One region of the Pseudomonas sp. MTM4 genome, then DNA from elsewhere that is predicted to be linked to it. Evidence: predicted binding sites of a transcription regulator. Region 1 holds the regulator's gene; each other region holds the start of a gene.
What was found. The regulator sigma-54, encoded in region 1, starts transcription at its own class of promoters, with help from an activator protein. The targets are predictions, from matches to a motif close to ANTGGCATNNANNTTGCTNT.
Positions count from the first base shown of each region.

Region 1 (7,919 bases):
CAGGATGCTCCTGCTATCCAATGTAAGAGGCCAGCATGAGCTGCGTTAAGACCCTCCCCCTCCTGATCGGCTTGAGCATCTTTCTGCTTGGCACGACTGCACATGCGCTTCCAGAAGACCGCAACCAGCCGATCCGCGTCCAGGCGGATACCGCGGAACTTGATGATCGACAGGGCGTAGCCGTATATCGCGGCGATGTGGTGATCACCCAGGGCACCATGAAGATCACTGGCGATACGGTGACGATCACCCAGGACGAAAATGGCGATGTGGAGGTATTCACATCCATCGGCAAGCCCGCCTACTATGAGCAGAAGCCTGCGGTCGACAAGGAGATCGTCAAGGCTTACGGCCTGACCATCCAGTATTTCGCAGCCAACGAGCGCATCGTCCTGATCGATCAGGCGAAAGTCGTTCAGGAAGGCAATACCTTCGAAGGCGAAAAAATCGTCTATGACACCCAGCGGCAGATCGTCAATGCCGGCCGTGCGACCGATACCGATGTCACCACGCCGCGCCCGCGCGTGGACATGGTGATTCAGCCGCGCAGTAAAGATCAGCCGGCAGCGGAGCAGACCGAGTAATGGCGACCCTCAAGGCCCAGCATCTGGCGAAGAGTTACAAAAGCCGCCAAGTCGTGCGTGATGTAAGTCTGTCCATTGGAAGCGGACAGATCGTTGGTCTGCTGGGGCCGAACGGCGCCGGGAAAACCACTTGTTTCTATATGATCGTCGGGCTGGTGAAGGCCGATCAGGGCCGCGTGCTGATCGACGAACAGGACGTCACGCATCTGCCCATGCATGGTCGCGCGCGCGCAGGCATCGGCTACTTGCCGCAGGAAGCGTCTATCTTCCGCAAACTGTCGGTAACCGACAACATCATGGCGATCCTGGAAACCCGCAAGGACCTCGATCGCAGCGGGCGTCAGCAAGCGCTTGAAGGGCTCTTGCAGGAATTTCATATCCACCACATTCGCGACAGCCTCGGCATGAGCCTCTCGGGTGGCGAGCGGCGGCGCGTCGAAATTGCCCGCGCCCTGGCCACCGCGCCCAAGTTCATTCTTCTAGACGAGCCCTTTGCGGGCGTCGACCCTATTTCGGTCGGCGACATCAAACAGATCATTCACCATCTCAAGGCCAAAGGCATCGGCGTACTCATCACCGACCACAACGTACGCGAAACACTGGACATCTGCGAAACCGCCTACATCGTCAACGATGGCCAACTGATTGCCGAAGGTGGCGCCGAGACGATCTTGGCCAATCAGCTGGTCAAGGAAGTTTACCTCGGGCACGAATTCCGCCTCTGATGTCATTTTTTTCCGCCGAGACGGCCACCCAGGACTAGGCAAAAGCTTCGATGGCAGGCATATAATTTGCTTACATTGGCGCCTGCCAGCGCCAGCGAAATCGGAACAGGCGCGGTTGCGCCGGCAAACAAGGTTCGAAGTCCTCTGCCATGAAACCATCGCTAGTCCTGAAGATGGGCCAGCAGCTGACGATGACACCGCAGCTGCAACAACCCATACGACTGCTCCAGTTATCCACGCTCGATCTCCAGCAGGAGATTCAGGAAGCGTTGGATTCCAATCCCATGCTCGAGCGTGAAGAGGACGGAGAGGATTTCGATCACTCCGATCCGATGGCCGAGTCGATCGAGAAAAAGCCGGAAAGCACGCCGACCGAACAGAGCGAGCCTGACAATCACTACGAGGAACCCATCAACACGGTGGAGAACCTCGAGGAAGGCGATTGGGGTGACCGCATTCCCGATGAGCTTCCGGTGGACACCGCCTGGGAAGACATCTACCAGACGAGCGCCAGCAGCCTGCCCAGCAGCGATGATGACGAATGGGATTTCACCACTCGAACCTCAGCCGGTGAAAGCCTGCAGAGCCACTTGCTCTGGCAGCTCAATCTCGCACCGATGAGCGATACAGACCGCCTTATCGCAGCCACATTGATCGACTGCATCAACCCACAGGGTTACCTCGACGAGACCCTTGAGGAAGTACTCGAGTCGTTCGATCCAGAGCTGGAAATCGAACTCGACGAGATCGAGGTGGTGCTGCGCCGCATTCAGCAATTCGAACCGGCTGGCATCGGGGCACGTGACTTGCGCGAGTGCCTGCTGTTGCAACTGCGTCAACTGCCGGAGCGAACCCTGTGGTTAAGCGAGGCGGTGCGGCTGGTCAGCGACCATCTGGATATCCTCGGCAGCCGTGACTACAGCCTGCTGATGCGCCGCATGAAGCTCAAGGAAGACGAGCTGCGCCAAGTCATCGATCTGATCCAGACGCTCAATCCACGGCCCGGCTCGCAGATCGAAGCGAGCGAGCCGGAGTATGTCGTGCCCGACGTGATCGTGCGCAAGCACAATGGCCGCTGGCTGGTCGAACTGAACCAGGAGGCAATGCCCCGCCTGCGCGTGAACGCTCAGTACGCAGGCTTCGTCAAACGCGCCGATGCCAGTGCCGACAACACCTTCATGCGCAACCAGCTTCAGGAGGCGCGCTGGTTCATCAAGAGCCTGCTCAGCCGCAACGAGACGCTGATGAAGGTCGCCACGCAGATCGTCGAACATCAACGCGGCTTCTTCGAGCACGGCGATGAAGCGATGAAGCCGCTGGTGCTGCACGACATCGCCGAGGCGGTAGGCATGCATGAGTCGACGATCTCACGAGTCACCACGCAGAAGTACATGCACACGCCACGCGGCATCTATGAGCTGAAGTACTTCTTCTCCAGCCATGTCAGCACGGCGGAGGGCGGCGAATGCTCTTCCACCGCCATACGGGCGATACTCAAAAAACTGGTGGCTGCGGAAAACCCGAAAAAGCCATTGAGCGACAGCAAGATCGCTGGTTTACTGGAGGCACAGGGGATTCAAGTTGCACGCCGTACCGTCGCTAAGTACCGCGAATCACTCGGTATCGCACCATCCAGCGAACGTAAGCGGTTGATGTAAATGTCAGGTCGATTTCTTCCGGTGGCGGGTCATCCCGTCAATCGCACGTGGCAAAAAGGAGATGCAGTATGCAAACCAACATCACTGGACTTCATCTGGAAATCACAGAAGCCCTGCGTAACTACGTCGAAGAGAAATTCAGCCGACTGGAACGGCATTTCGATCGCATCATTGCCGTTCAGGTGATCCTCCAAGTCGAAAAGCTCAAGCAAAAAGCCGAAGCCACACTGCACGTCGCCGGACGCGAGGTCGTCGCCAATGCCGAGCATGAAGACATGTACGCGGCAATCGATCTCCTTGCCGACAAGCTCGATCGGCAGCTCATCAAGCACAAAGAAAAACAGCTCGACCATAACCAGGGTGCAATAGCTCGCTAGCCCATCATGATCCGACTAGAAAACATCCTGACCCCCGCACGTTCCCTCGTGAACGTGCCGGGCGGCAGCAAGAAGCGCGTACTGGAACAGATCGCCAAGGTGCTTGGCCGAGACCTTCCAGATCTGGATTCTCAAACCATTTTCGAAAGCTTCGTTGCCCGCGAAAAGCTAGGCTCGACCGGCTTCGGCAACGGGATCGCCATCCCGCACTGCCGCATGCCCGGCTGCACCTCGCCACTCAGCGCGGTGTTGAGGCTGGATGATCCGGTGGACTTCGATGCCATCGACGGCGCTCCGGTCGATCTGTTGTTCGTCCTGCTCGTGCCGGAAGCGGCGACTGACGAACACCTCGAACTGCTTCGCCAGATTGCTAGCATGCTCGATCGCGAGGACGTTCGTGAGCGTCTGCGCCAGGCCAGAACGGGACAGGATCTGTATCAGACCGTCGTTGATATTCAGAGCGGCCACTAGCGGAAACCATCTCGCTGGCCCTGCGACGAGTGAGGAAAGAGACGTGTCCCTAACCTTGCACCAACCACCTCGACAGTACAGCGTGCAGCCAGGCTCATGCCAGCACGCTCGTATCCTGCCGGGCGTCGCGCCGCCATGCGCCTGATCATCGTCAGCGGTCGCTCCGGGTCTGGCAAGAGCACCGCGCTCGACGTGCTCGAGGACAACGGCTTCTACTGTATCGACAACCTTCCCGCCGGACTGCTGCCGGAACTGGCGGAACGGGCGTTGCTGCATACGGAGCTGATACAGCCGCAGGTCGCCGTATCCATCGATGCGCGCAACCTGCCCAGCCAGTTGAAGCGTTTTCCCGAGTTGCTCGAAGAGGCCCGTGCCCGGCATATCCAGTGCGATGTGCTGTACCTCGATGCGGCGGACGAGACACTGCTCAAGCGCTTCTCGGAAACCCGCCGGCGCCACCCGCTGACCAATCAGAATCGTTCGTTGGCCGAAGCTATCCGTGACGAGGAGCTGCTTCTGGCTCCCATCATCGACCTCGCCGATCTCAAGGTCGACACGACGCATCTGAACCTCTATCAATTGCGTGACACGCTGAAGCTTCGCCTGCTGAACAAGCCGGAACCGGGTACGGCGTTTCTCTTCGAGTCCTTTGGATTCAAGCGTGGAATGCCGGTTGATGCCGACCTCGTGTTCGATGTGCGCTGCCTGCCGAATCCGTACTGGAAGGCCGATCTGCGCGACTTTTCCGGGCTGGACCAGCCCGTCATCGACTATCTCGCCACACAAGCGGATGTCGAAGAGATGTTTCAGGACATCTTCGCCTACTTGAGCAAATGGCTTCCGCGCTTTGCCGCCAGCAATCGCGCCTATGTCACGGTCGCCATCGGCTGCACTGGCGGGCACCACCGTTCGGTCTATCTGGCCGAGCGACTCGGCCAGGCGCTGCGCGAACCTTTGAAGAATGTCCAGGTACGCCATCGCGACCTGGCTTAGGACCCCACATGCCCTCGTGCGAAATCACCATCATCAACAAGCTGGGCCTGCATGCCCGCGCAGCCGCCAAGTTCGTCGGCGTCGCCAACCGGTTTCCCTGCGACATCCGCATTGGCCGTTGTCCTGCCACCCTCGTTGATGGCAAAAGCATCATGGCGGTCATGATGCTCGCGGCCAGCAAGGGCACCAACCTGCACCTGCACACCGAGGGCGAGCAGGAGCAAGAGGCGGTCGATGCGCTGATAGCACTGATCGAAGACTATTTCGAGGAAGGGGAATAGAGCAGCTGGAAGGCTGGAAGCGAAACAGTGCCGAGCCCAGCCGCGCCTTTTCAAACTACTCGCTTCAACCTTACAGCCTCTTTTCGCCCAGCCAGCCTCCAGCTGCTATCGGCTTTCAACTTGCCGCTTTAACTCCCCGCCACCTTCATTCGCTCGATCAGCACCGATCCCGTGTGAATGCTGCTACGCGTCTCGACATCGCAGCCGACCGCGACGATCTGGCGGAACATGTCGCGCAGATTGCCGGCGATAGTAACCTCCTGTACCGGGAACTGAATCTCACCATTCTCGACCCAGAAACCGCCAGCACCGCGCGAGTAGTCGCCGGTGACCAGGTTCAAGCCCTGCCCCATCAACTCGGTGACCAGCAAACCACGTCCCATACGGCGAATCAGTGCAGCCTGATCCTCATCCCCGTGGGTGACGAAAAGGTTGTGCACGCCGCCCGCATTGGCCGTGCTGGGCATTCCCAACTTGCGTCCGGAGTAGGTGCCCATCACATAGGAAAGCAGCTTGCCATTCTCGACGAAGGGTTTGGCGTAGGTCGCCAAGCCATCGCTGTCATAGGCCGAACTGGCCAACCCGCGCAGCAGGTGCGGACGCTCGTCGAGGCTCAGCCACTCGGGAAACAGCGTCTGGCCCAGCGCATCTTCCAGATAGGAAGACTTGCGATAGATATTGCCGCCGGAAATCGCCGCGAGGAAATGCCCAAACAACCCAGTCGCCAGTTCCGAGGAGAACAGCACTGGAACGTCGCACGTCGGCACGGGGCGAGCGCCGAGACGGCGAACGGCGCGCTCAGCGGCACGACGACCGATCGACTCGGCAGAGGCCAGATCGCTGGCGACGCGGCTGACGTCATAGTGATAATCGCGCTGCATCTGCCCATCGGACTCGGCGATCATCACGCTGCTCAGGCTGTGGCGGGTGCTGCAGTAGGCGCCAATGAAGCCGTTGCTGTTGCCATAGCCGCGGCACCCTTGGTGGGTGCTCAGGCTGGTGCCGTCTGCATTTCGAATGCGCGAATCAGCCGCGAAGGCCGCCGCCTCGCAGCTCAAGGCCAACTCCACCGCCTCATCCGGCGCAATGCTCCAGGGATGGTAAAGGTCCAGGTTCGGCACATCCTTAGCCATCAGAGCAGGATCGGCGAGCCCGGCGAATTCGTCTTCCGACGCATGCCTGGCGATCGCCAGTGCCGCCGCCACGGTTTCGCGAATCGCCTCGTCGCCGCTGCCGGTGGTACTCGCCGAGCCCTTGCGCTGACCGACGTACAGCGTGATACCGAAGCCCTGATCACGATTGAATTCGACCGTTTCCACTTCTCGCTGACGAACCGTCGTCGACAGCCCCTGCTCCATCGAGACGGACACCTCGCAGGCACTGGCACCCTGGCGGCTCGCCTCTTCGATGATCTGCGCAATCCTGTCGCGCAGTCCCGGCAACACGTGCGGGCCTATCCCCTCAACTTCACTCATAAACACTCCAAGCATTGATTCGATCAAATCGCAGCCGCCAGCGCTCGGCTGAGCTGCGCAGCAAAGCTGCTGTTATCATGGCGGCATTTCCTACTGGACCAGCCCCATGTCTGATATTTCCGATCTCGACGGCTTCGAGGAAAAAAGCAAAACCCAGGTCAAGCGCGAGCTTCATGCTCTGCAGGAGCTGGGTGAACGCCTCGCCACACTCAAGCCCGACGTGCTGGATCGCCTTCCTCTCACCGATGCGCTGCGCAAGGCGCTGGCCGATGCGCCCAAGCACACGGCAAACATCGCGCGTAAACGCCACCTGCAATACATCGGCAAGCTGATGCGCGACCAGGATATCGAAGGCATCCTGGCCCTCGTCGACCAGCTCGACGCCTCCACTCGCCAGTACAACGAGCGCTTCCACGCCCTGGAACGCTGGCGCGATCGCCTGATCGCCGGCAACGATGAAACCCTCGAAGCCTTCGTCACCGAATATCCCGAAACCGACCGCCAGCAACTGCGCAGCCTGATCCGCCATGCCCAGCACGAAGCGACGCGAAACAAGCCGCCAGCGGCCAGTCGCAAGATCTTTAAGTACATCCGCGACCTCGATGAAACCAAGCGCGGTTTGAAATAAGCTGCCTTGAAGCCTGAAGCTGAAGTGATCTGGACTGGCTTTCAGCTTCGGGCCTCAGCTTCAAGCTCCCGTTCCCCCAACCGTAATCCCGTCGATCTTCAGTGTCGGCTGTCCGACACCCACCGGCACCGATTGGCCGTCCTTGCCGCAGGTGCCGACACCGCTGTCCAGTTCCAGGTCGGTACCGACCATCGACACCTTGTTCATCACGTCCGGACCGTTGCCGATCAGAGTCGCCCCCTTCACCGGCGCGGTGATCTTGCCGTCCTCGATCAGATAGGCCTCGCTGGTCGAGAACACGAATTTTCCACTGGTAATATCCACCTGCCCGCCGCCGAGACTCGCACAGTAGATGCCCTTCTTCACCGAGCGGATGATCTCTTCCGGGTCGCTTTCGCCCGCCAGCATGTAGGTGTTGGTCATCCGTGGCATCGGGAGGTGCGCGTAGGACTCACGCCGTCCATTACCCGTAGGCGCAACGCCCATCAAACGCGCGTTGAGCTTGTCCTGGATGTAGCCCTTGAGAATGCCGTTTTCGATTAGCGTTGTGCACTGAGTGGGCGTGCCTTCGTCGTCGACGCTAAGCGAGCCCCGGCGGTTGGCGAGGGTGCCGTCATCGACGATGGTGCACAGTTTGGAGGCGACCTGCTGGCCGATCCGGCCGCTGTAGGCCGAGCTGCCCTTGCGATTGAAATCGCCTTCCAGGCCATGCCCCACCGCCTCGTGC
Region 1 covers NZ_CP048411.1:3,907,017-3,914,935, reverse strand. Annotated here, with positions in the region: gene lptC (LPS export ABC transporter periplasmic protein LptC) at 1-49, shown strand, start outside; gene lptA (lipopolysaccharide transport periplasmic protein LptA) at 36-584, shown strand; gene lptB (LPS export ABC transporter ATP-binding protein) at 584-1,309, shown strand; gene GYM54_RS17970 (RNA polymerase factor sigma-54) at 1,459-2,967, shown strand; gene hpf (ribosome hibernation-promoting factor, HPF/YfiA family) at 3,036-3,344, shown strand; gene ptsN (PTS IIA-like nitrogen regulatory protein PtsN) at 3,351-3,815, shown strand; gene rapZ (RNase adapter RapZ) at 3,951-4,808, shown strand; gene GYM54_RS17950 (HPr family phosphocarrier protein) at 4,817-5,089, shown strand; gene pmbA (metalloprotease PmbA) at 5,218-6,564, opposite strand; gene yjgA (ribosome biogenesis factor YjgA) at 6,671-7,192, shown strand; gene tldD (metalloprotease TldD) at 7,253-7,919, opposite strand, start outside.

Region 2 (7,919 bases), 860 kb from region 1:
ACCTGTTTCCCCAATCTCAAGGCCGGCAAGCTCGCCCGTGGTATAGCCGTCCTGACTTACGCTATTAACCGCAAACGCGCTGGCGTACTGGGTGGAGCCACGCATATCCAACGTCATGTTCAATCCGCCCGCAGGCGCCGCATTGTTCAGTGACCAAGTACCGTCACTGTTCTGGATGGCAGGCTGCCAGCCGTTAAGCGCCATGCTGCCGTCAGCCGGGGTGATCAAACTGCCAGAAGGGCTGAACTCAAGCGTTACTGAAGCTGGCTCGGTGCCGCTCCAAGCAGCTACTGGCGGGACGGCAGACGGATCGCCCGGTGTGGCGATAGGCATTGCTGGGTTACGCCCATCAATCAGTACGTTCATTTGCCAGGAGTTAGACGTGGGCGATTTAACGAAGTACTGCGTCATGACATGAGCATTGCCTTGCTCGTCATAGATGTTGGTCGAGGTCGACGAGTTATAGGTCAGCGGATCTGCCGGATTGAATGGCGTATTGACCGGCTGGGTATTGGTCGAATTCAGGTTGAAACCTTGGGCGATTGTCGTCGTCGCCTTAGGCTCCTGGCTGGCCGTCTGGATCTTCAGGTCGCTCACACGCCCTGTCTGGATATTGCCATTACCGTCGACCGAGTAACCCTGAAGGTTGTAGCCGAAGTTATCGACCAGATTGCCCTCTTTATCCGTTCCGAAATAACCGGCGCGGGTATAGCTCAGCGCACCGTTATTGCTGACCTGAAAGAACCCGTTGCCATTGATCGCCAGGTCCAGCGCATTCTGCGTGTAGTTGATGTTGCCCTGGTTGAATTGCTGCGACACGTTCGCAAGCAACACGCCGCTGCCCTGGGGATTCTTACCAGTTCCGAGTACGGACGAGGCATACACATCCGCAAACTCTGCACGTGACTGCTTGAAGCCAGCAGTTCCGGCGTTAGCGATGTTGTTACCTGTAACGTTGAGGTCTTTGCTGGCGGCACGCATGCCGCTAAGGCCGATATTGAACGACATGAATTGCTCCTGTTACCGGGTGTGCCGGCAGTTACTGACCAATGACCTGGACTTGAGACAGCCCAATGCTGCCAACACCGGCCAGGTTGAGCATCAGCTCCCCGCCGTTCTGTCCGAGCGTGACGCTGTCTACGTTGGCTGGGAGCAAGGTGTACAAACCCTTGGTCTCGCCTTGATAGGTGGCTTGTGCTTCGAATCGGTAGGTTCCAGGCGGCAAGGTATTGCCGCTCGAATCCTTGCCGTCCCACATGAACGAAACGTTTCCGGCTTCCTGCTGGCCCATGTTGATCCGGTTGACCACCGTGCCGGCACTGTCATAAACGTTGACCGACACGTTGCTGCTGGTCGTCGGCAATACCAGGCTGGCCTTGAAGGTTTCGCTGGTATCGACGACGGCCTTGTCGGTGGGCACGATCACCTTGCGGCCAACCAGCGACGACGCCTGTAGCGCCTGGGATGACTGATAGCCCGATAGCATGGTTTCCATGCTTGAGTTCAGTTTCTCCACACCTTCGACCGTACTGAACTGGGCCAACTGTGCAATGAACTCGCCGTTTTCCTGAGGTTCCAGAGGGTTCTGGTTGTTCAGCTGAGTTACCAGCAGCTCAAGAAACTCGTTCTTGCCAAGATCGTTGCTTTTTACTTCGCGATCTTTGATCTGGTATTGGTCGAGTACCGAACCGGTACCGCTGACGCCGCCTGTCGTGCTCATGGCTATCTCTCGTAAGGGTTACTGGCCTAGGGTCAGAACTTTCTGCAGCATGGTCTTGGCCGTATTCATCAACTCGGCGTTGGTCTGGAACGACCGGCTGGCAGAAATCATGTCCGCCATTTCCTCCACGACGTTGACGTTCGGGTAATAGACGTAGCCTTCTTCATTCGCAGCCGGATGGTTGGGCTCGTAACGGGCTTGCAGCTCGCTCTGGTCTTCCACCACGCCGAGCACCTGAACACCGGCACCAGCTTGATCCTGCTCGGCGAACAAGGATCCGCTTGGCGTACCGTTGGCCTGCTGCAACATGGTCGCGAAGACCGGATGGCGGGCGCGGTAAGTTTGATCGACGCTGGACGAAACGGTCTCAGCGTTGGCGATGTTGCTGGAGATGGTGTTGAGGCGAGTGCTTTGAGCACTCATGCCGCTGCCGGCGATATTGAATACGCTGCTAAGGGACATGGGCTTCGCTCCTGTTATTCGCCGCGCAGGGCGCTCATGAGCCCCCTGAATTTACTGTTGAGAAAGGTGAAGCTTGCCTGGAAGTCGACGGCGTTTTCGGCGTAAGCGGCTTGCTCGACCTGTGCATCGACAGTGTTCTGATCCAGCGAAGCATGCATCGGCGTGCGAAATCGAAGGCCTGGATCGGCAATCTCAAACCCTTGCGCCGCGATGTGCTTGCTACTGGTGACAGCGACGCCGAACTCGCCCTGGTTTTTGCTCTGCTGGGCAGCCAGAACGCTGCCGAACTCCAGATCACGGGCCTTATAATTAGGCGTGTCGGCGTTGGCAATATTGTTGGCAAGCACCTCGGCACGCTGAGCGCGAAAGCCAAGTGCTTTTTCGTGGATACCCAGAGCTTTATCGAAACTGATGCTCATGATCTGGCCCTCTGCCGGATACAGTCTGCTTAGCAAACCAACAGCAAAGGCCATGCCATTTCGATAATTAACTGATTTAGAAGGGATTTATAGCAACGCATCAGGAGCGATGCGTCAAAAGCGGCAAAGCTTTTCCATGTTTTTGCCGCCTCTTCACTCATGACCGACAGATTTCTGCCGCCGCCTCGCTGCGACGCTGCAGGATCGACCGTTCCTACTTAGCCTTATAGATGATGCCTGGACTGCATTGGATCATCTGGTACAACTCAGGAAGCCCGTTCAGCGCCTCGGATGCCCCGAGAAACAAATATCCGCCCGGCTTCAGCGTGGCGTGAATACGCCGAAGAATGTCTTTCTTCACATCCGCAGAAAAGTAGATGAGCACGTTACGGCAGAACACCACGTCGAACTTCCCCAGCACCGCATAGCTATCGAGCAGATTCTGAACACGGAACTCGACGCGGTTTCGAATCGCTGGTTTGACAACCCAACGGCCTGGTGTCTTGACGTCGAAATAACGCTGTAAGCGCTCGCTCGACAATCCCCGCGCGATAGCCAGACTGTCGTACTCCGCAGCCTTGCTTGCAGCAAGCATGGTGCCAGACAGCTCGGTAGCGACGATCTGAACTGCCAACTTAAGTTGGCTGGGGTTGCTGCGCTCATATTCGTCGACAGTCATCGACAACGAATAAGGTTCCTGCCCCGAGGAACAGGCAGCCGACCATATACGCAGGCGTTGACCCGGCGCGGTTTTCAGGAGCTCCGGCAAGGTCCGACTCCTAAGCACTTCGAATGGATAGGTATCGCGAAACCAGAGCGTTTCGTTGGTCGTCATCGCATCCACGACCTGCTCACGCAGACCGCTGCGTGGCTGGGCCTGAATTTTCCTGACCAGGTCGCCAAGGCTCCTGAGCCCCTGCTGCTCCATCAGCTTGTTCAGCCGGCTGGTTACGAGGTACTGCTTGTTGCTGCCCAGCAGAATGCCGCACGTCTTCTCTAGGAACACTCGGAACTGATCGAAATCCGGATCACCTGACACTGATAAGGCCCACCAGTCGTATTGAAGAGGACATGCCTCAATTCTTATCCGTAGTTCGGATTCGCTCTATCACCCGGTTGGCCAGATCGTCCGCCTGAAATTTGGCGAGAAAATCGTCCGCACCGACTCGCTTGACCATGCTCTGGTTGAACACACCGGAGAGTGAAGTATGCAGCAGAATATGCAAATCCCGCATGGCCGGATCCTGACGAACCTCGGTGGTCAACGTATAGCCGTCCATCTCAGGCATTTCGATGTCTGAAATCATCATGACGAATTCCTCGGATGGCTTCTTGCCATCTGCTACCAACTTTCGCAGGTAGGTCAGCGCCTGGCGGCCATCGTTGTGTGCAACCACCTCGATTCCCAGATTCTGTAGACAACGAATTATCTGTTTCCGCGCAACCGAGGAATCATCGACGATCAGAACCCGGCTGGATGACGCCTTGCTGGTGGTTTCCTCGTCCGCGATACCAACCGATAGCACTTCCGAAACGGGAGCCACCTCGGCCAGCACTTTTTCCACGTCGATGATTTCGACCATCTGGCCATCCACATGGGTGACAGCTGTCAGATAGTGATCAGGCCCAACGCCTTTGGGCGGCGGCAGGATGGCCTCCCAGTTCATATTGACGATCCGCTCCACCGATCGCACCAGAAACCCGAGCACCTTGTTGTTGTATTCAACGATGATGGCGAAGCTATTGGAGAGGTCCTGCAATGCAGGTTTTCCGGTAGCCAAGGAAAGATCGAGAATCGAAAGCGTGCTGCCACGTATGTTCGCCACGCCACGCACAACCGGACTGGACCGAGGCATGATGGTGAGCCGAGGACACTGCAGCACCTCTTTAACCTTGAACACGTTAATGCCATAGAGCTGCTTGTCATCCAGCCTGAACAGCAGCAACTCCAGACGATTCTGCCCCACCAGCTGGGTACGCTGGTTAACCGAATCCAATACACCGGCCATGCCAGTTCCTCTTGCTTTGCGAAATGGTGTTCAGAATGTCCGGCAGACTTACCGGCACGCCCTTTGCTTCTGCCATGACATGAACGAACAGATGACTTTTTTCCGGCGTCCTTGCATTGCGCTTTGTCGCGCGATCCTGTTTTCGGCGTTATGCGGGCTGAGCCAGTTTGCTGACTCGGCAACAAGGCCTGAACAGCTTATCGACGCAGCACGCGGATTTCTTGAGCGTGAGGTGACCGACTATTTGCAGCGTAGCCAAATCCAGGCCCGCCATCAGGTCGAGGTCAACAGACTCGATCCTCGTCTGCGCCTGGCGCATTGCGATCGCCCGTTGACTACGAAACTGGAAAGCCCTGCGCAACCGGTTGGCCGCACAACCGTACGGGTCAGCTGCGAAGGCTCGGCGCCCTGGTCCGTTTTCGTCCCCGCGCAGGTCCATTTGTTCCGCGAAGTAATAGTCGCCCGGCGACCGCTGGCGCGCGAAAGCATCCTGGAGCAAGCTGACGTGACTCTAGCCGAACGGGACGTCAGCCTGCTGACCCAGGGTTACCTGACGGCCTACGATCAGGTTCTAGGTAACAAACTCACCCGCAGCGCCCTTCCCGATCAGGTGCTTACCCCTAACGCTGTTTCGCTAGCGGAAATCGTGCGCAAAGGCGATCAGGTCGTAATCAGCGCGAAAAATTCGTCAATAAATGTGAGAATGCCAGGCGAAGCTTTATCCGATGGCGCACTTGGCAGTCAGATCAGGGTCAAAAATCAGCGATCTGGCCGCGTTATCAAGGCCCGCGTCGTTGGTCCCGGTCAGGTGGAAGTCGCGATGTGAGAAGGACTGACGCTGCCGCAGCCACTCCGGGAAAATAAAGCTAAAGTTTCCCATGGCTTTGCCGAAAAGCAGGCAAGCGTCCTGACTTATTCGAGGTTTCGATCATGGCTATCGATTTCAACCGGCCCAACGGTGCCGTCAGCCCACCGAGCAGTGGGCGAAGCAGCAATGTGCAGAACACTGAGCGGCCAACGGTTCCGCAGCCTGCTGCCGACGCAGTGAAGAACACCAGTAGTACGGCTGTATCCGGCGAGAGCGTTCAGTTGAGCCCGGAAGCACAACGTCTGCAGCAGACCGCTGAGAAGTTGAGCCAGCAACCCTCTGTCGATCAGGAGCGTGTCGCTCAGATCAAGCAGGCGATAGCCGATGGCAGCTATCAGGTAGATCCTCAGCGAGTGGCATCGAAACTGCTAGCGTTCGAAAGCCAGCGTTGAACCCAGTAAAAGGTAGCCAGGCGTCAGCGCATTAGAGACCACTATGCAAGATACCGAATTGCTTCAACAGCTGGTTGACGATATCGGCACCGCCCGAAAGCTTCTTGAGCTCATCGATGCCGAGTACCAGGCACTTGCCGAGCGCAACCTCGCAGGCCTGGAGCAGCTGCTCACACAAAAGCAGACACTCCTGGCGCTGCTGGGTCAGCATGGCGCCTTCCGCAGCCAAACCCTTGCTAAGGCGCAGCTTAGCGCCGATAAAAAAGGCTTGGCGACCTTTGTCGCGAACTCTGCGATAGGCGACGACATTCTTGCCCATGCGGAGCAGCTCGAGAGCGTTTTAGAAACCTGCAGAAATTCCAACGACCGCAACGGCAAGCTTATTCGCGCCAATAAGAGCGCAGTAGGCGCCATGCTGCATGTGCTGCAGGGTAGCAACCAGACGCCCGATCTCTACGACCGCCGAGGTGCCACCGCCAGAACGGCAAATCATCGCCCGCTTAGCCAGGCCTGACCGCCGCCAAATAAAGGCAAAATGCTATTATGCGGCGGACGTCGTTACATGCCGGAGAGCAATGTTAAGTGTCCAATCCGTTTGCAGAGGACGGAGGCCCGCAGCCTCCTCAGATTCTCAAGACAACAACCGAGATCCACGCGACTCTGAAGCAACTGCTGGATAACCACATCCCGCTACTGGTCCGATTCGTTGACCGTAACCAGCGCTATCAGACTTATATGGTCGAAATGAACCGTGAGAAGGGCTGGATTGCGCTCGACGAGTTGATACCTAACGACGGCGAACGCTTGATGGCGTCCGGCGAAGCCTTTCAGGTTGAAGGCTATTACGAAGGCGTGCGCATTGCCTGGAGCAATGATCACCCGGTGCATCCAGGCGAACTGGAAGATGCCCGCTGCTACTGGGCACCCCTACCCGATCAAGTCCTCTACCATCAACGACGCAACGCGTACCGTGCCTCGTTGGCTGGCCAACCTATCGTTGCCGAACTCAGCGACAAAACTATCAAGCCTGTTGAAGGTAAAGTGCTGGACATGTCGGCGACTGGCTGCAAGCTGAGCTTCCAAGGCAACCTTCAGAGTGGCCTACAGACGGGACGAGTGTACGAACACCTCTCCGCAAGGCTTCCCTTTGGCACCATCACAACGGCGGCCGAACTACGGCATGTCGTTTTCGATGAAAAGCTCGATGTCACTTTTTGCGGAATGCGCTTCTATCGCATCAGTGGCCTGACGCAACGCCAGATCGAACGATTCGTCTACCAGCTACAACGCGAAGCACGACGCGACCAGCCGAGCGGCCGCTTCAGCTGAGATAAATGCTCCGTTACGAAAAGACGAGCAAATGGTTAGAGCGGCTCCCGACAAGCCGTTCAACCCACGTCACTTTGATTGGTCATGAATTATCCCGCCGCGGCTATCGATAGGCCAGACGGCGGCGGGATGCCGTGACCTAATGGAGGCAAAAGCTGGCGTCCCAGGCGAGGTTCGAACTCACAACCTTCCCCTTAGGAGGGGGATGCTCTATCCAATTGAGCTACTGGGACGCGTTAGGCGCAGCATGTTAGCGGGCCTCGGCTCGTTTGTCATGCGCTTGGCAACAGAGCCAGACCGTCAGTCAGCCGTATATCAAGGCGACGGAATCATGACCCAACCTTATATTGCATTTTGCATTGCGCTTTTTATGTGCATCATGCAAAACGCATCATGGACATAAAATAATCTGTCGTAAGTATATGAAAAATAAGGAATTTTTTCCTTAAAAAGATGGCACACCGAATGCTTAAGCCATGCGAACCATTTGCGAAGGAGCCGCCAATGCTACGCCCAGCTTATTTATTCAGTTCAGCCATCCTGGCCGTGGTCGCTGTGATGCAATTGCAGGCAACAGCGCAGGAACCAGAACACGCTCCAACTGGCACATTGGAGCAACCCGCTACCCCGTCGGTTCATAGGCTGACAATGCCAGCGCAAACCATTAGCAGCCAAGCAATGAGCACGCCCACGCAACCGCAACGGTGGGTCTTCTAAGAC
Region 2 covers NZ_CP048411.1:76,327-84,245, reverse strand. Annotated here, with positions in the region: gene flgE (flagellar hook protein FlgE) at 1-1,008, opposite strand, end outside; gene flgD (flagellar hook assembly protein FlgD) at 1,040-1,720, opposite strand; gene flgC (flagellar basal body rod protein FlgC) at 1,739-2,182, opposite strand; gene flgB (flagellar basal body rod protein FlgB) at 2,197-2,601, opposite strand; gene GYM54_RS00460 (protein-glutamate O-methyltransferase CheR) at 2,816-3,640, opposite strand; gene GYM54_RS00455 (chemotaxis protein CheV) at 3,678-4,610, opposite strand; gene flgA (flagellar basal body P-ring formation chaperone FlgA) at 4,702-5,436, shown strand; gene flgM (flagellar biosynthesis anti-sigma factor FlgM) at 5,541-5,870, shown strand; gene GYM54_RS00440 (flagella synthesis protein FlgN) at 5,914-6,384, shown strand; gene GYM54_RS00435 (flagellar brake protein) at 6,453-7,199, shown strand; tRNA gene GYM54_RS00430 (tRNA-Arg) at 7,356-7,432, opposite strand.
Region 2: the regulator sigma-54 is predicted to act here: its motif matches at 2,642-2,661, upstream of flgB (flagellar basal body rod protein FlgB).

Region 3 (7,919 bases), 1.8 Mb from region 1:
TCGGTAACCGCCTTGCAACAGGCTCAGGACATCACATCGCGCTGGTCGGACGGGGAGTTGGGGGCCGAAGAAGCGCAGCAAGCCCTCAAGGCCGTGTTCGACAATTGGCAACCCGGCGTCCCTACGACCGAGGCCGAGCACGTTACGGAGGCGGCGCTGTCGGGCGCGCGGATCGCTTTTCAGGATTGGTTGCAGCGCGGCGAAAACTGCGAGGAGTTGGTCACCCAATTGCGCTGGATTCTCGACCCGTCGAAAGACGGCGTCACCGATCCTCAGCTCAACGTCTACGCGCCGCAGCGCTCCGAGTGAGGCATCGCAACGGGCCGAAAGTTTGCAGACCTCAACGCACCATCAGCACGACCACCGTAATGGCCAGCACTAGCGAAACGCTTTTCCAGAACAGCACCGGGTTGCGCTCCATCAGCGGCGGCCTGGCTTTGTTGAGAAAGGCCTGGTTGGGCTGGCGCAACTCGAACACGAACTCGGACAAGTCCTCGTAGCGCTTGTAAGGGTCAGGGTGCACTGCCTTGCGCAGTACATCATCGATCCACGCCGGTACCTCGCGGTCATGCTCGCGAATCGGGCTGTAGCTGAGCTTGTTCTGCGCCGCGCGGGTGCGACAGCGGGCGACCGCAGCGCCGTAGGGCAAATTGCCGGTGAGCATCTGATAAGTAATGACTGCCAGCGAAAACATATCCGAGCGGGGAGTGCCACTTTCGCCGAGGAAGTATTCCGGCGCGGTGTATTGAGCGGTGCCGAGCAGATCGCCGCGTTCGATGGGCGAAGCGATCTCCACGATGCCGGCGACACGGGTCGAGCCGAAGTCGATGATTTTCACCGTGCCGGTGGCGTCGATCATGATGTTCTCCGGCCGCAGGTCCTGATGCAGCATCTCCAGTCGGTGAAACGCGCGTAGCCCTTTGGCGATCTGCTCGACGATACCGCGAACCGTTTCCAGGTCCGGCCTGGGGTGGTCGATCATCCACTGGGTCAGCGTCTGGCCTTCGACGAACTCGGTCACGCTATAGAGAAAGTTGCGCTTGCGGGTCTGCAGGCATGGCTTGGCCACGTGGGCGCTCTCGATGCGCCGCGCGACCCATTCTTCGGTAAGAAAGCGTTCGAGGTATTGCACGTCCCGCTGCAGGTCGATCGATGGCGTCTTTATGATCACCGGCGTTTGGTTGTCGTCGTCGGTCGCCAGGTAAACATGACTGCGGCTGCTGGCGTGCACTTCGCGAACGATGGTGTAGCCGTCGAACGCAGCCCGTGCCTCGAGAATGGGCGGGAAGGGCAGTTCAGTGAGTTGCAGGTAGAGTTCGTCCGCCGCCCTGATCGGCAGCTCGTCGATACGCAGTATTTGAAGCGTGAGGTTGTCGTCGCTGCCCTGTTCCAATGCCTGGGCAACGATTTCCCGCGCGGCTGCATCGAGATCGTCCGGATTATCTGCGATGGCCTGAAGCATCGACGACGCGCTGACGAATTCGTAGACGCCGTCGGTTGCCAGGATAAAGGTATCGCCTACCTCGACCTGTTCGGCGCGATAGTCCAGATCCAGCTGTGGATGAATGCCCAGCGCCCGGCTCAGGTAGCTCTTGTCTTCCGTGACCCACATCCGATGATCGTTGGTCAGCTGCTCCAGCGCTTTGCCCTGGACGCGATAGATGCGTGAATCTCCGGCGTGGAAGAGATGTACGGTGGTCGACTTGATGACCATCGCGCTGAAGGTGCAGACGTAGCCGCGATCCTTGTCGTAACGGTACTGGCTCTGCTGGCTTTGCGCATGCAGCCAGGAGTTGGTCGCCATCAGTACGCGTTGCGCCGAGGTCTTTACCGTCCAGGCGTCGGAGGTGCAGAAATAGTCGGCAAAGAAGCCGGTGACCGCCGATTCGCTGGCGATATGACTGACGGCGCTGCTGCTGATGCCGTCGGCGAGCGCGATGGCGATGCCCTTGCTGCTCAGTTGGGGTTCTTTGGGAATGTAGACGCCGTGGAAATCCTGATTGCTTTCCTTGCGTCCCTTGTCGGTGTGTTGGCCCACCGAGACCTTGAGTCGACTGCCCATGAAATGCTGCGAACCTCGGACGTGTTGGGGTTCGCAGGGTTGCTCAGCGCAGCGCGCGCTTCGGCGCGGTCTTTACATGGGTGGTGTAGAGCGTCAGGCCAGTGAACGCCAAACCGCCCACCAGATTACCCAGCGCGGTGGGGATTTCATTCCAGATCATGTAATCCATGATCGAGAAGTCGCCGCCCATGATCATCGCCGACGGGAAGAGGAACATGTTCACCACCGAATGCTCGAAGCCCATGTAGAAGAAAAGCATCACCGGCATCCACATCGCGATGGCCTTGCCACCCACGGTGGTGGAAATCATCGCGCCCACCACGCCCATCGACACCATCCAGTTGCACAACATGCCGCGCAGGAAGATCGTCGCCCAGCCGGCCGCGCCGAACTCTGCATAGCCCAGGGTCCGTGCTTCCCCAATGTGAGAGATTTTTTCGCCGATCACGCCTGGATCGCTTGAAAAGCCGGTGGTGAAGACGAAGGCCATCATGAACGCCACGGTCAGCGCCCCAGCGAAGTTGCCGACGAATACCAGGCCCCAGTTACGCAGCACGCCGTTGACGGTGACGCCTGGGCGTTTGTCGAGCAGGGCCAGCGGTGCTAACACGAAGACGCCGGTCAGCAGGTCGAAGCCCATCAGGTAAAGCATGATGAAGCCGACAGGAAACATTACCGCGCCCAGCAGCGGTGAGCCGGTCTGGACGGTGACGGTCACGGCGAACACGGCGGCCAGCGCCAGGATCGCACCGGCCATAAATGCTCGGATCAAGGTGTCCCGCGTGGACATGAAAATCTTCGACTCGCCGGAGTCGACCATCTTGGTAACGAATTCCGAAGGAACGAGATAGGACATTTCTGATTCTCTGGTTGTGTTGGCAAAGCAGGTCTTGGCCTGCCGTTGGCGTATCGCTACTGGTTGTGTCGGGCCGCGGTCAGGCGGCGGCGATTTCCACCGCATCGCCGTTCAGGCGCACCGGCCAAACCTGCAGGTGCTGTTCTGGATATTCCAGACAGCTGCCGTCGGCCAGGCGGAAATGCTGTTTGTACAGCGGGGATGCGATCACCAGGTCGCCCTTGAGCTGGCCGAGGATGCCGCGGCCGATGACGTTGGCGCCGGATTTCGGGTCCTTATTGGCGATGGCGTACACCTGCTCGCCGGTCTCGGTGTCGGGCAGGTGGAACAGCGCCACCTGCTCGCCATCGATCCAGGCGACCACGCCTGAATTGGCGACCAGATCGCGGCGGCTGCATAGTGCCCGCCAGCTTGCGGATTCAATCGATTGCATGCGTACGGCGTTGGGCTGGCTCATCAGAGCACCTCCTCGGTTACGGGAATCAGGTGGAGTTCGGACGCGTGCACCGGACGGCGCTGGCCGCGTTCCTTGACGAAATGAATATCCGGGTCGCCGCGCTGGTCGTTGACGAACGTGCGGAAGCGCTTGAGCTTTTCCGGGTCATTGATGGCGTTGGCCCATTCGCATTCGTAGCGGTCAACCACCAGCTGCATCTGCGCCTCGAGCTCGGCGGCGAGATTCAGGCTGTCGTCGATGATGACGTCCTTGAGATAGTCGAGGCCGCCTTCGAGCGACTCGCGCCAGACCGAGGTGCGCTGCAGCTTGTCCGCGGTGCGGATGTAGAACATCAGGAAGCGGTCGATGTAGCGCACCAGGGTCTCGTCATCCAGATCGGTGGCGAACAGCTCGGCGTGGCGCGGACGCATGCCGCCGTTGCCGGCTACGTACAGGTTCCAGCCGTTCTCGGTGGCGATCACGCCGATGTCCTTGCTCTGCGCCTCGGCGCATTCGCGGGTGCAGCCGGAGACGCCGAACTTGATTTTGTGCGGCGAACGCAGGCCCTTGTAGCGGTCCTCCAGACGCAGCGCCATGCCGACGCTGTCCTGCACGCCGTAGCGGCACCAGGTGCTGCCGACGCAGGATTTCACCGTACGCAGGGATTTACCGTAGGCGTGGCCCGTCTCGAAGCCCGCTTCGATCAGCTCGCCCCAGATATCCGGCAGCTCGTGCAACTGAGCGCCGAACAGGTCGATGCGCTGGCCACCGGTGATCTTGGTGTAGAGATCGTATTTCTTGGCCACGGCACCCAGGGCGATCAGTTTGTCCGGAGTGATTTCACCGCCGGCGATGCGCGGCACCACCGAGTAGGTGCCGTTCTTCTGCATGTTCGCCATGAAGGTGTCGTTGGTGTCCTGCAGCGGAATCAGGCCTGGATCGGTGATCGGCTTGTTCCAGCAGGAGGCGAGGATAGAACCCACCGCCGGCTTGCAGATGTCGCAGCCGGTATGGCCGCGGCCATGCCTGGTCAGCAGCTCGTCGAAACTGATGATGCCCTCGACGCGGACGATGCCGTACAGCTCCTGGCGAGTGTGGGCGAAGTGTTCGCAGAGGCTCTTGTCGACCTCGACACCGCGGGCCATCAGCTCGTGCTCGAAGACTTGCTTGAGCAGCGCACTGCAACCGCCGCAGCCGGTGCCGGCCTTGGTGGCGGCCTTCAACTCGCCGAGGTCGGTGATGCCGGCGTCAACCTGGCAGCACACCGCGCCCTTGCTGACGTTGTGGCAGGAGCAGATGGTCGCCGTGTCGGGCAGGGCATCGGCGCCCAGGGTCGGCGCGCCGTCAGAGAGCGGCAGGATCAGGCTGGACGGATCGGCCGGCAGTTTGATGCCGTTCTGCGCGTATTGCAGCAGGGTGTCGTAGTAGCTGTTGTCGCCGATTAGCACAGCGCCAATGACGCGCTTGCCATCTTCAGACAGCACCAGGCGGCGGTAGCTGGCGTTGGCTTCGTCGATAAAACGGTAGCTCTTGGCGCCCGGCGTCGCGGCATGCGCATCGCCGATGGAGCCGACGTCGACGCCGAGCAGCTTGAGCTTGGTCGACATGTCCGCACCGCTGAAAGGCTGGTGCGGCTCGCCGGTGAGAAGCGCGGCGACGTTGCGCGCCATGGTGTAGCCCGGCGCAACCAGGCCGAAGACCATGCCGTTCCAGGAAGCGCATTCGCCGACGGCGAAGATCGAAGGGTCGCTGGTGCGGTAGTCGGCGTCGATCACTACGCCGCCACGCGGGGCTATTTCCAGACCGGCGCTACGGCCAAGCGCATCCTGCGGGCGGATACCGGCGGAGAACACGATGAGGTCGGTCTCAAGGAATTCGCCATCGTTGAAGTTCATCCGGTAGGCGTACTCCTCGCCGATGACGATCTCCTGCGTGGCACGCGAAAGATGCACGCCTACGCCCAGCGCTTCGATGCGGGCCTTGAGTGCAGCGCCGCCTTCTTCGTCCAGCTGTACCGGCATCAGGCGCGGGGCGAACTCCACCACATGGGCTTCGAGCCCGAGCGATTTCAGCGCATTGGCCGCTTCCAGACCGAGCAGTCCGCCACCGACGACTACGCCGCGTTTGGCGTTGCTGGCGGCGGCGCGAATGGCATCGAGGTCATCAAGGGTGCGGTAGACCAGGCGCGAGTTGCCTTCGGCACCTGGAATCGGCGGCACGAAGGGGTAGGAACCGGTCGCCAGGATCAGCTTGTCGTACGCCTTGCGGCCTTCGCTGGTGACCACTTCCTTGCGCTCTCGGTCGATCTCCAGCACTTGTACACCGAGGTGAATATGCACGCCGTGAGCGGCGTAATAGTCGGCTTCGCACATGGCGAGGGAGTCGGCATCCCGGTCGCCAAAGTATTCGGACAGATGAACACGATCATAGGCGCGCTGGCGCTCCTCGCCGTACACGTGCAGCTGGTACTGGCCCAGCGCGCCGCGCTCGATCAGTTGCTCGACGCAGTGATGACCCACCATGCCGTTGCCGATGATGACCAGCGTTTCACTCTTGATCGGGGTGACGATTGCGTTCATGACCGGTTCCTCCGTCGATGCCGCGTTGCGGCGCCGTCGTACAAAAACAAAAAAGGCGCCTGGAGCTGTCGGCAGCTCCAGGCGCCTTTGCCTGGTAATTCAAGAGTTGTGGGGGTGATGAATCGAGCGTCGTTGCCCGTAGCACCCGTCCCGTGCCTTTCGCGGCTGATGGTCATCGTTGACCGGCGGGAGGCTCTGCCGAATCGGTCGGCAGGCTTTGCATGTGGCATAGCAGGTTGCGTGCCAGCGACGGGTGAGATGTCAGGGCGGAGAGAGCCGCTGCCAAAGTGTTGGTGGGCTGAAGCCCACCCTACGGCACTGGAAGGCTCATGTAGGGTGGGCTTCAGCCCGCCGATAGCGCTAACGGCAGACACGTCAGGTTCCGCTTGCCAAAGCGCGGCGCTGACCCACAAGGGTGCGGTGCTCGCTCCACGTTCCCTTTTTTGGGGCGATACGCAGAGCGTTGTCATTTCGGCCGAGCTAACCTGGAGCGGATTCGAACCTTGCGCTGCGGGTTCGGTCAGTACCCACCTTAAAGCACTGCAGCCTAACCGCTGTTACATGTCCAATATCCGGTCAATCGTGGAGATCACTTGAACAAGGTCGTCGAACAACCCCTGTTGCTGGGCATGATGCGTCTGATGCAATACCCCGACCTGGCGCAGCCGAAAGCATTGCTGAGCTTTCTCGAGCGCTGCGTCGAACGTGGCGTGAGCGCTTTCGATCACGCTGACATTTATGGCGGCGGCGAATGCGAGGCGCATTTTGGTGCCGCTTTGAAATTACGCCCGGCGTTGCGCCAGCAGATTCAGTTGATTGGCAAGGCCGACATCGTGCCGGCAGCGCAGGACAGGTCGCGCTGGGGCGTCAAGCATTACAACACCCAGGCTGCGTATCTCACCGAGGCGGTCGAGGGTACCCTGAAGCGCTTGGGTGTCGAGCGCCTGGACGGCTTCCTGCTGCATCGGCCGGACCCTTTGCTGCAGGTCGATGAGGTTGCCCGGGCGCTGAACGACCTGGTCGGCAGCGGCAAGGTTGGTTGGCTCGGCGTATCCAATGCCGAGTTGCTGCACTGCCAAACGCTGGCGCGCGAACTGCCCCTGCGCTGCAACCAGATCGAGTTGTCGCTGCAAGCCCAGGAGACCGTATGGGACGGGCGCCTGCATGCCATGGAAAGTGAGGGCCTGCATGTGCTGGCATGGTCACCGTTGGCAGGTGGCCGTTTCAGCCCGGCGCTACAACAGGCGCTTGAAGAGGTCGGCGCGGCATCGGGCGCTACTGCCAATCAGGTCGCGCTGGCCTGGTTGCGCAAGCTGCCCGGCAAGCCAGTGCCCATCCTCGGCAGCCTGCGTTGGGATCGAATCGAGGAAGCCCTGGAGGGCGCCGAGCTGCGGCTGGATACTCAGGCCTGGTTCTATCTCGCTCAGGCGGCACGTGGACATGAGGTGGCCTGAGACGCCAGCTTGAGACCGAGTTGCATCGTGCAACTGAGTGGTCTAGCGTCAGCTTGCCGACGCTGCGTCAGTTTTAGCCATATTCCTGACACAGTCGCTTCCTAAGGTTGTTCTCCGATGCCAGAGCGTCGTGCATGTCGCGCGGCGCTGGCTCCGACCGGATGGAGACACTGACTCATGCGAATCCCGAAGCCGCTGGTCGTGGCGCTTGCCGCTGCGATCTCCGCCCCTGCGATGGCCGCCAACAACACCTTGGTAGGCTGGGCGATGATGCCCGCCGACACCTTTTCCGACGGTCCGACATCGGGTCAGATGGCCAGCGCCAACCCTTACGGCACCTTTGCGCCACCGTATGAGAATCGCCAGCCGGTGCAGGGCTTTTCCGCAGTGCTGCCGGGTGCGGATGAAAACAGCTTCATATTCATGACCGACAACGGCTTCGGTGGGCAGACGAACTCCGCCGACACGCTGTTGCGGCTCTACAGCGTGCGGCCCGATTTCCGTACCGCCAACGGCGGCAGCGGCAAAGTCA
Region 3 covers NZ_CP048411.1:1,023,238-1,031,156, reverse strand. Annotated here, with positions in the region: gene GYM54_RS04580 (hypothetical protein) at 1-309, shown strand, start outside; gene GYM54_RS04575 (bifunctional protein-serine/threonine kinase/phosphatase) at 341-2,062, opposite strand; gene GYM54_RS04570 (formate/nitrite transporter family protein) at 2,106-2,918, opposite strand; gene nirD (nitrite reductase small subunit NirD) at 2,998-3,375, opposite strand; gene nirB (nitrite reductase large subunit NirB) at 3,375-5,933, opposite strand; gene GYM54_RS04555 (aldo/keto reductase family oxidoreductase) at 6,563-7,387, shown strand; gene GYM54_RS04550 (esterase-like activity of phytase family protein) at 7,565-7,919, shown strand, end outside.
Region 3: the regulator sigma-54 is predicted to act here: its motif matches at 6,162-6,181, upstream of nirB (nitrite reductase large subunit NirB).

Region 4 (7,919 bases), 590 kb from region 1:
TTTACTCATTACCCCTGAGCCTGCTCCTGTGGCGATATTTGCCCGACAGCCGCTCCAGCGCCCTGCCAGGTCGCGCCGGCTACCTGAGACAGCTGAGCCACCGGCCGCTCTGGCTGGCGCAGGCCGTCTCGATACTGCTGCTCGGCGGGCACTTCACCTTATTCACCTATTTCACACCGTACCTGGCGGCCACCCTTGGGATCACCGATGCCGCCGCGGTGAGCGGACTGCTGTTGCTGATCGGCCTGGCCGCGCTGGGGGGCGGCTATCTGGGCGGCTGGCTGTCTGATCGCCTAGGTCCGCGCCTGGCGCTCGTGCTTATTCCGGCGGCCTTCAGCCTGGCGTTGGCGGCCATTCCGCTGAGCTTGAACAGCGCCCTCTTCATCCCGAGCGTGATGCTCTGGAGCACCATCAGCTGGATGATTTCTCCGGCCGTGCAGAGCTTTCTGCTCCACAGCGACCCCGCCAGCGGCAGCGCCGGGGTCGCTGTGAACACCTCGGCGATGCATCTGGGCGTGGGGCTGGGCGCGGCTATCGGAGGGCTGGTCATTGCGCTTGCAGGCGTTGGCTGGACCCCCTGGGTCGGTCTCGGCCTCACCGCACTGGCATTGCTCTGCGCAGTTGGCGCGTCTACTCACAGGAGCAATGCTGAATTGGACTCTTCCGATGCGCTCATGGCGGCTTCACATTCGCATACAGGCTCGCATTGACCAGGATTTCGCCCATCGTGTGGTCTGTATATTTCCTGCAAGAGCCAAAGACATACGGAACTAAAAGCGGAGCAATATTGCGGGTAACAAAAAGGCGCCCGAAGGCGCCTTTTTGTTACAGCTAAGCGATAATCAAGCCTTGTTGGCTTTCTTCGCAGCGCGGCTACGCTCGCCTTCGTCGAGAATCTTCTTGCGCAGACGGATCGACTTCGGCGTCACTTCGCAGAGCTCGTCGTCCTGGATGAACTCCAGCGCCTGCTCAAGGGTGAAGCGGACCGGCGGGACCAGGGCGATGGTTTCGTCCTTGCCCGAAGCGCGCATGTTGTCGAGCTTCTTACCCTTGGTGGGGTTAACGCCGAGATCGTTGTCACGGCTGTTCAGGCCGACGATCTGACCGTTGTAGATTTCCTGGCCGTGCTCGACGAACAGCTTGCCGCGCGCCTGCAGGGTTTCCAGCGAGTAGGTCAGCGCCTTACCGGTATCGATCGAAACCAGTACGCCGTTCTGACGACCGGACATGTGGCCGGACTTCATCACGTCGTAACGGTCAAAGATCGAGGTCAGGATGCCTGCACCGTTGGTCAGGGTCAGGAACTGGTTACGGAAACCGATCAGACCACGCGCTGGAATGTTGTACTCCAGGCGTACACGGCCCTTGCCATCCGGGACCATGTTGCTCAGGTCGCCCTTACGCAGGCCCATCTCTTCCATGACCTTTCCCTGAGCTTCTTCAGGGATATCGATGGTGACATTCTCGAACGGCTCGTGCTTGGCGCCGTTAACTTCGCGAATGATCACTTCTGGACGGCCCACGGCCATCTCGAAGCCCTCACGACGCATGGTTTCGATCAGTACCGACAGGTGCAACTCGCCGCGACCGGAGACTTTGAACTTATCGGCCGAATCGCCTTCTTCGACGCGCAGGGCCACGTTGTACAGCAGCTCCTTGTCCAGGCGCTCCTTGATGTTACGGCTGGTGACGAACTTGCCTTCCTTGCCGCAGAACGGCGAATCGTTGACCTGGAAGGTCATGGAAACGGTCGGCTCGTCAACGGTCAGCGGCTTCATCGCTTCGACGTTGTTCTGGTCGCACAGGGTGTCGGAGATGAACAGCTCATCCATACCGCTGACGCAGACGATGTCGCCTGCGGTGGCTTCGTCGACGTCGACGCGGTGCAGACCATGGTGACCCATCAGCTTGAGAATACGGCCGTTACGCTTCTTGCCCTGCGTGTCGATGGCAGTGACCGGGGTGTTCGGCTTGACGCGACCGCGGGCGATGCGGCCCACACCGATGATGCCGAGGAAGCTGTTGTAGTCCAGCGCCGAGATCTGCATCTGGAACGGGCCGTCGATATCGACGTTCGGGGCCGGGACGTGGTCGACAATGGCCTGGTACAGCGGGGTCAGGTCTTCGGCCATGTCGCTGTGATCCAGACCGGCAATGCCGTTCAGGGCGCTGGCATACACCACCTGGAAGTCCAGTTGCTCGTCGGTGGCGCCCAGGTTGTCGAACAGGTCGAAAATCTGGTCCATGACCCAGTCCGGACGCGCGCCCGGACGGTCGATCTTGTTGATCACCACGATCGGACGCAGGCCGGCTTCGAATGCTTTCTTCGTCACGAAACGAGTCTGCGGCATCGGGCCGTCCTGGGCGTCCACCACCAGCAGCACCGAGTCGACCATCGACATGACGCGCTCGACCTCACCGCCGAAGTCGGCGTGGCCGGGGGTGTCGACGATGTTGATGTTGTAGCCGCTCCACTTGATGGCAGTGTTTTTTGCCAGGATGGTGATGCCGCGTTCCTTTTCCTGGTCATTGCTGTCCATCACGCGCTCGTCGTTGAGCTCGTTGCGCTCCAGGGTGCCGGATTGACGCAGCAGGGCATCGACCAGGGTGGTTTTGCCATGGTCAACGTGAGCGATGATGGCGATGTTACGTAGATTCTCGATCACAGTAGTGGTCTCGTAGTTGGGTCGGGCTGCTCTGCAAATGCATCGAGCGGCCAACGCGAAAAAACGGATGAAAGAAAGTGCAGATCGTTAATGGCATGTCGCGGCAATACAGCCACGAAGCGGGTCGGGAGGGCGGTGGCGGATACTGCCGCCCAGCAGGCCGGGCTGTTTAGCTCGGACGATAAACGCGCACATTGACATGTCCCTCGCTCAGCAGATGATGAGCATGCAGGCGACTCATGACACCTTTATCGCAATACAGCAGGTACTGGCGGTTCACATCCAGTTCCTTGAATCGGTTGTTAAGCGCATAGAACGGCAGTGTTTGCACTTCGATGCCCTGCAGTTGCAGAGGTTCGTCCTCGGCGGCATCGGGGTGACGGATGTCGAGAATGACTTGGCTGGCCGTCGCCTCGATTACTTCCTCTACCTGAATATCCTGCCCCAGCTCGTCGATCACGCGATCGATGGCGACTTGGCGGGCGTTCTCCAGAGCGCGCTCGAGCACCTGCATATCGAATTGCTTTTCTTCGTGCTCGACGCGGTAGCGCTTGGCGCGGGTAGTCGGGTTCTTGGAGATCACGCCGCAATACTCGGGCATGTTCTTGGCGAACTCGGCGGTGCCGATCTCGAACGCGGTATCGATGATGTCCTGCTTGTGCGCGGCGATCAGCGGGCGCAGCACCAGCATGTCGGTGGCCGAGTCGATCACCGAGAGATTGGGCAGCGTCTGGCTGGAAACCTGGGAAATCGCCTCGCCGGTGACCAGCGCATCGATGTGCAGGCGCTCGGCGATCTGCGTGGAAGCACGCAGCATCATGCGCTTCAAGACCACGCCCATCTGGCTGTTGTCGACTTTCTTCAGAATCTCGCCGACCACCTCTTCGAACGGCACGCTGATAAACAACACGCGGTGCGAGCTGCCGTATTTCTTCCATAGATAGTGGGCGACTTCCATCACCCCCAGTTCATGGGCGCGACCGCCGAGGTTGAAGAAGCAGAAATGGGTCATCAGCCCGCGGCGCATCATTTGATAAGCCGCAACGGTGGAGTCGAAACCACCGGACATCAGCACCAGGGTCTGCTCCAGCGCACCCAGCGGATAGCCGCCGATGCCGTCATGCTGAGCATGGATGACGAACAGACGCTGGTCGCGAATTTCCATCCGCACTTCGATTTCCGGCGCTTTCAGCGAAATACCGGCGGCACCGCACTGCTGTCGTAGCTCGCTGCCGACGTGGCGCTCGACGTCCATCGAGCTAAAGGGATGCTTGCCGGCGCGCTTGCAGCGAACGGCGAATATCTTGCCGGCTAGCCGATCGGCGAAGTGCGCCTTGCACTTCTCGACGATATCGTCCAGATCGCCCAGCGGGTACTCATGGACTTCCAGGCAGTGAGCGATGCCCGGCGTGCAGCGCAGGCGCTCGATCATCTCGCGCAGCAGCTTTGGCTCGCTACGCACGGTTTCCACCTCGACGTTGTCCCACACGCCTTCCACCCGCAGTTCGGGATCGAGGTCGCGCAGCACGGTGCGGATGTTCTTCGCCAGTTGACGAATGAAGCCCTTGCGCACCGGTGGGCTCTTGATGGTGATTTCGGGGAAAACCTTGACGATCAGCTTCATGTAACAGCGCGCGCCGATATGGCGTAAAAAGAGGGGGGCGGAGTATAGCGGAACTGATCAAGCTTTAGTCAGTTTTCTCCAGCCGTACGATTGCACTTAAATTGAACAAAGCCAGAAAGCGACGCACCAAATAAGTGCACAAAGCGGACAGCACGCATCACCGGGACACCCACGGTTACAACAGCCCTTCAATTTCAGGCGCCCGGACCCAAGACGGAGCACTGGCATGCAATTTGCTCTCTTGTGAGGCAGGTTGCCTTGGCGGAACATCGCCGCCCGGCTTCACCCTGCTTCGGAAGCATCCCCTGTCAGCGCTTCCACTATTTGGAGAACACCATGTCGAAGTCGCTTCAACTGATCAAAGATTACGATGTGAAGTGGATTGATCTGCGCTTCACTGACACCAAGGGCAAGCAGCACCACGTCACCATTCCGGCTCGTGATGCTCACGATGAAGACTTCTTCGAACATGGCAAGATGTTCGACGGCTCCTCCATCCATGGCTGGAAGGGCATTGAAGCTTCCGACATGATCCTGATGCCGGTCGACGAAACCGCCGTGCTGGATCCGTTCACCGAAGAACCGACCCTGATCCTGGTCTGCGACATCGTCGAGCCGAGCACCATGCAGGGCTACGACCGCGACCCGCGCTCCATCGCCAAGCGCGCCGAAGAATTCCTCAAGTCCACCGGTATCGGCGACACCGTATTCGTCGGCCCGGAGCCGGAGTTCTTCATTTTCGACGAAGTGAAGTTCAAGTCGGATATCTCCGGCTCGATGTTCAAGATCTACTCCGAGCAGGGTTCCTGGATGACCGACCAGGACGTCGAAGGCGGCAATAAGGGCCATCGCCCTGCCGTCAAAGGCGGATATTTCCCTGTTCCGCCGTGCGACCACGACCATGAAATCCGTACTGCCATGTGCAACGCCATGGAAGAAATGGGCCTGGTCATCGAAGTTCACCACCACGAAGTGGCGACTGCCGGCCAGAACGAAATCGGTGTGAAGTTCAACACCCTGGTTGCCAAGGCTGACGAAGTTCAGACTCTGAAGTACTGCGTACACAACGTCGCCGATGCCTACGGCAAGACCGCGACCTTCATGCCGAAGCCGCTGTACGGCGACAACGGCTCGGGTATGCACGTGCACATGTCCATCTCCAAAGATGGCAAGAACACCTTCTCCGGCGAAGGCTATGCCGGCCTGTCCGAAACCGCCCTGTACTTCATCGGCGGCATCATCAAGCACGGTAAGGCCCTGAACGGCTTCACCAACCCGTCGACCAACTCCTACAAGCGTCTGGTCCCTGGCTTCGAAGCACCTGTCATGCTGGCCTACTCGGCTCGCAACCGCTCCGCTTCGATCCGTATCCCGTACGTTTCCAGCCCGAAAGCCCGCCGTATCGAAGCGCGCTTCCCGGATCCGGCTGCCAACCCTTACCTGTGCTTCGCCGCACTGCTGATGGCTGGCCTGGACGGCATCCAGAACAAGATTCACCCTGGCGATGCCGCTGACAAGAACCTCTACGATCTGCCGCCGGAAGAAGGCAAGCTGATCCCGCAGGTTTGCGGCAGCCTGAAGGAAGCCCTGGAAGAACTCGACAAGGGCCGCGCGTTCCTGACCAAGGGCGGCGTGTTCAGCGACGACTTCATCGATGCCTACCTCGAGCTCAAGAGCGAGGAAGAAATCAAGGTCCGCACCTTCGTGCATCCGCTGGAATACGACCTGTACTACAGCGTCTGATCCCAGCCTGCGCATGACAACAAGGCCTCCTTCGGGAGGCCTTGTTGTTAGTCCCGCCACTGATCGTTCTTCCTTCCGATCGCCGCTCGGTCACTGTGCAACACGGCCCAAGACTCCCGCCAACGATGTCAGGTTGAGGCCGCTCCCAATTCGCGCTGATCACGCTTGCCTGCCGACATCAGTGGTGCAAGGCTTGCAGCACCTTTACCCGAGGAGCTTCCCATGCGCCTTGCATTGCTCAGCCTGTTGTTGCTCATCACGGCGCCAGCCTTGGCGCAGATCTACAAATACACCGATGAAAAGGGCAACACGGTATTTACCAACCAGCCGCCAGAAGGCGTCGCAGTCGACACCGTCGAGCTGCCGCCAGCCAATACGGTCGATATCCGCACGCCGCCGCCCCCTCCTCCGCTCGAACGTGACGAGGACCGCAGCCAGCAGCCCTACCAGACTCTTTCCATCGGCGGCATACCCGATGAACAGGCGCTGCGCGCCAATAACGGCACGTTCGTCGTCACGGCCCAGCTCGACCCATCACTGCGCCAGGGACACCAGATCCGCTTTCTGCTCGACGGCATACCCCAGGCGGAGCCGAGTGCAAGCACTGCGCTGCAGCTGAACAATGTCGACCGAGGCACGCATGTGGTGGAGGTTCAGGTGCTCAGCGGCGAACGAGTCGTGCAGCGCAGCGCTAAGGAATTCACGGTACAACGCGTGCATACGTCCAATCCGGGACGCAGATGAAAGCCCTCCTCGGCCTGTTCGGCCTGCTGTCGATGCTGGCGCTGCCCGTCAGCGCCGGCATCTACACCTACATAGATGAACAGGGCAATCGCGTATTCACCGACCGTCCCGGTGGCCGCGCGGCCGAATCGGTCGATTCCAGATCAATCAACAGCATGCCCGCTCAGCCGACGGCGCCACCAGCCACGCCAGACAAGGCGCCGCGCGAAAACAAATTTACTTACCGGTTGCTCGAAATCGTCCAGCCTGAGCACGACACCACGCTGCGCAACAATGCCGGCGAACTGTCCGTCAGCGTCACTAGCGATCCCGCCTTGCAGCCCGGCCACCTCTACCGCCTGCTGCTCGATGGAAGCCCGATCGCGCCGGCCACCATCGAACCCACCTTCGCACTGGGGAACATCGACCGCGGCAGCCACCAGCTGATCGTGGAGGTTGTCGATGACAAGGGGCAGACACTGCAAAGCAGCCCACCTCGCACCTTTCATCTATTGCGCACCTCTCTTGCGCAGCGGCGTATGGTCAATCCCTGCAAAAAGGCCGATTACGGCGTGCGGCCCGAATGTCCGCTGAAGGACAAACCCGAGGAAAAGAAAGATATTCCCTTCGTGCCCTTTCTGTGATCATCCTATGCACCTAAATGGTGCATAAGTGGTATCGGCCGTACTTGCCCTACCGTCTCTCTGCCATGCTCTGCTTTGGAGCGTCCGGGCAAATGGCGCCTGTGTAAAAAAGGGCGCTTTGGTTTGCTTCTTGCATTTCCCGTACGACCTATCGGATGCAGACAGCCATGATCAACGAAGCCATACAGCGCCTGCTGATCGAAAACCTGACCACCGCGACCCTGCTGCTCGACTCGCGCTTGCGTCTGGAATACATGAATCCGGCAGCGGAGATGCTCCTGGCGGTTAGTGGCCAGCGTAGCCACGGCCAGTTCATCAGCGAACTTTTCACCGAGTCGCCCGAAGCGCTGGCGGCCCTGCGCCAGGCTGTCGAACAGGCGCACCCCTTTACCAAGCGCGAGGCAACGCTGACCTCTACCAACGGCCAGACGCTGACCGTGGATTACGCGGTCACGCCGATGCTGACCCGCCAGGAAACCATGCTGTTGCTGGAGGTGCTGCCGCGTGATCGACTGCTGC
Region 4 covers NZ_CP048411.1:3,318,128-3,326,046, reverse strand. Annotated here, with positions in the region: gene GYM54_RS15420 (MFS transporter) at 1-710, shown strand, start outside; gene typA (translational GTPase TypA) at 843-2,666, opposite strand; gene thiI (tRNA uracil 4-sulfurtransferase ThiI) at 2,836-4,290, opposite strand; gene glnA (glutamate--ammonia ligase) at 4,627-6,033, shown strand; partial or broken gene GYM54_RS15400 (DUF4124 domain-containing protein) at 6,256-6,856, shown strand; gene GYM54_RS15395 (DUF4124 domain-containing protein) at 6,810-7,400, shown strand; gene glnL (nitrogen regulation protein NR(II)) at 7,568-7,919, shown strand, end outside.
Region 4: the regulator sigma-54 is predicted to act here: its motif matches at 4,511-4,530, upstream of glnA (glutamate--ammonia ligase).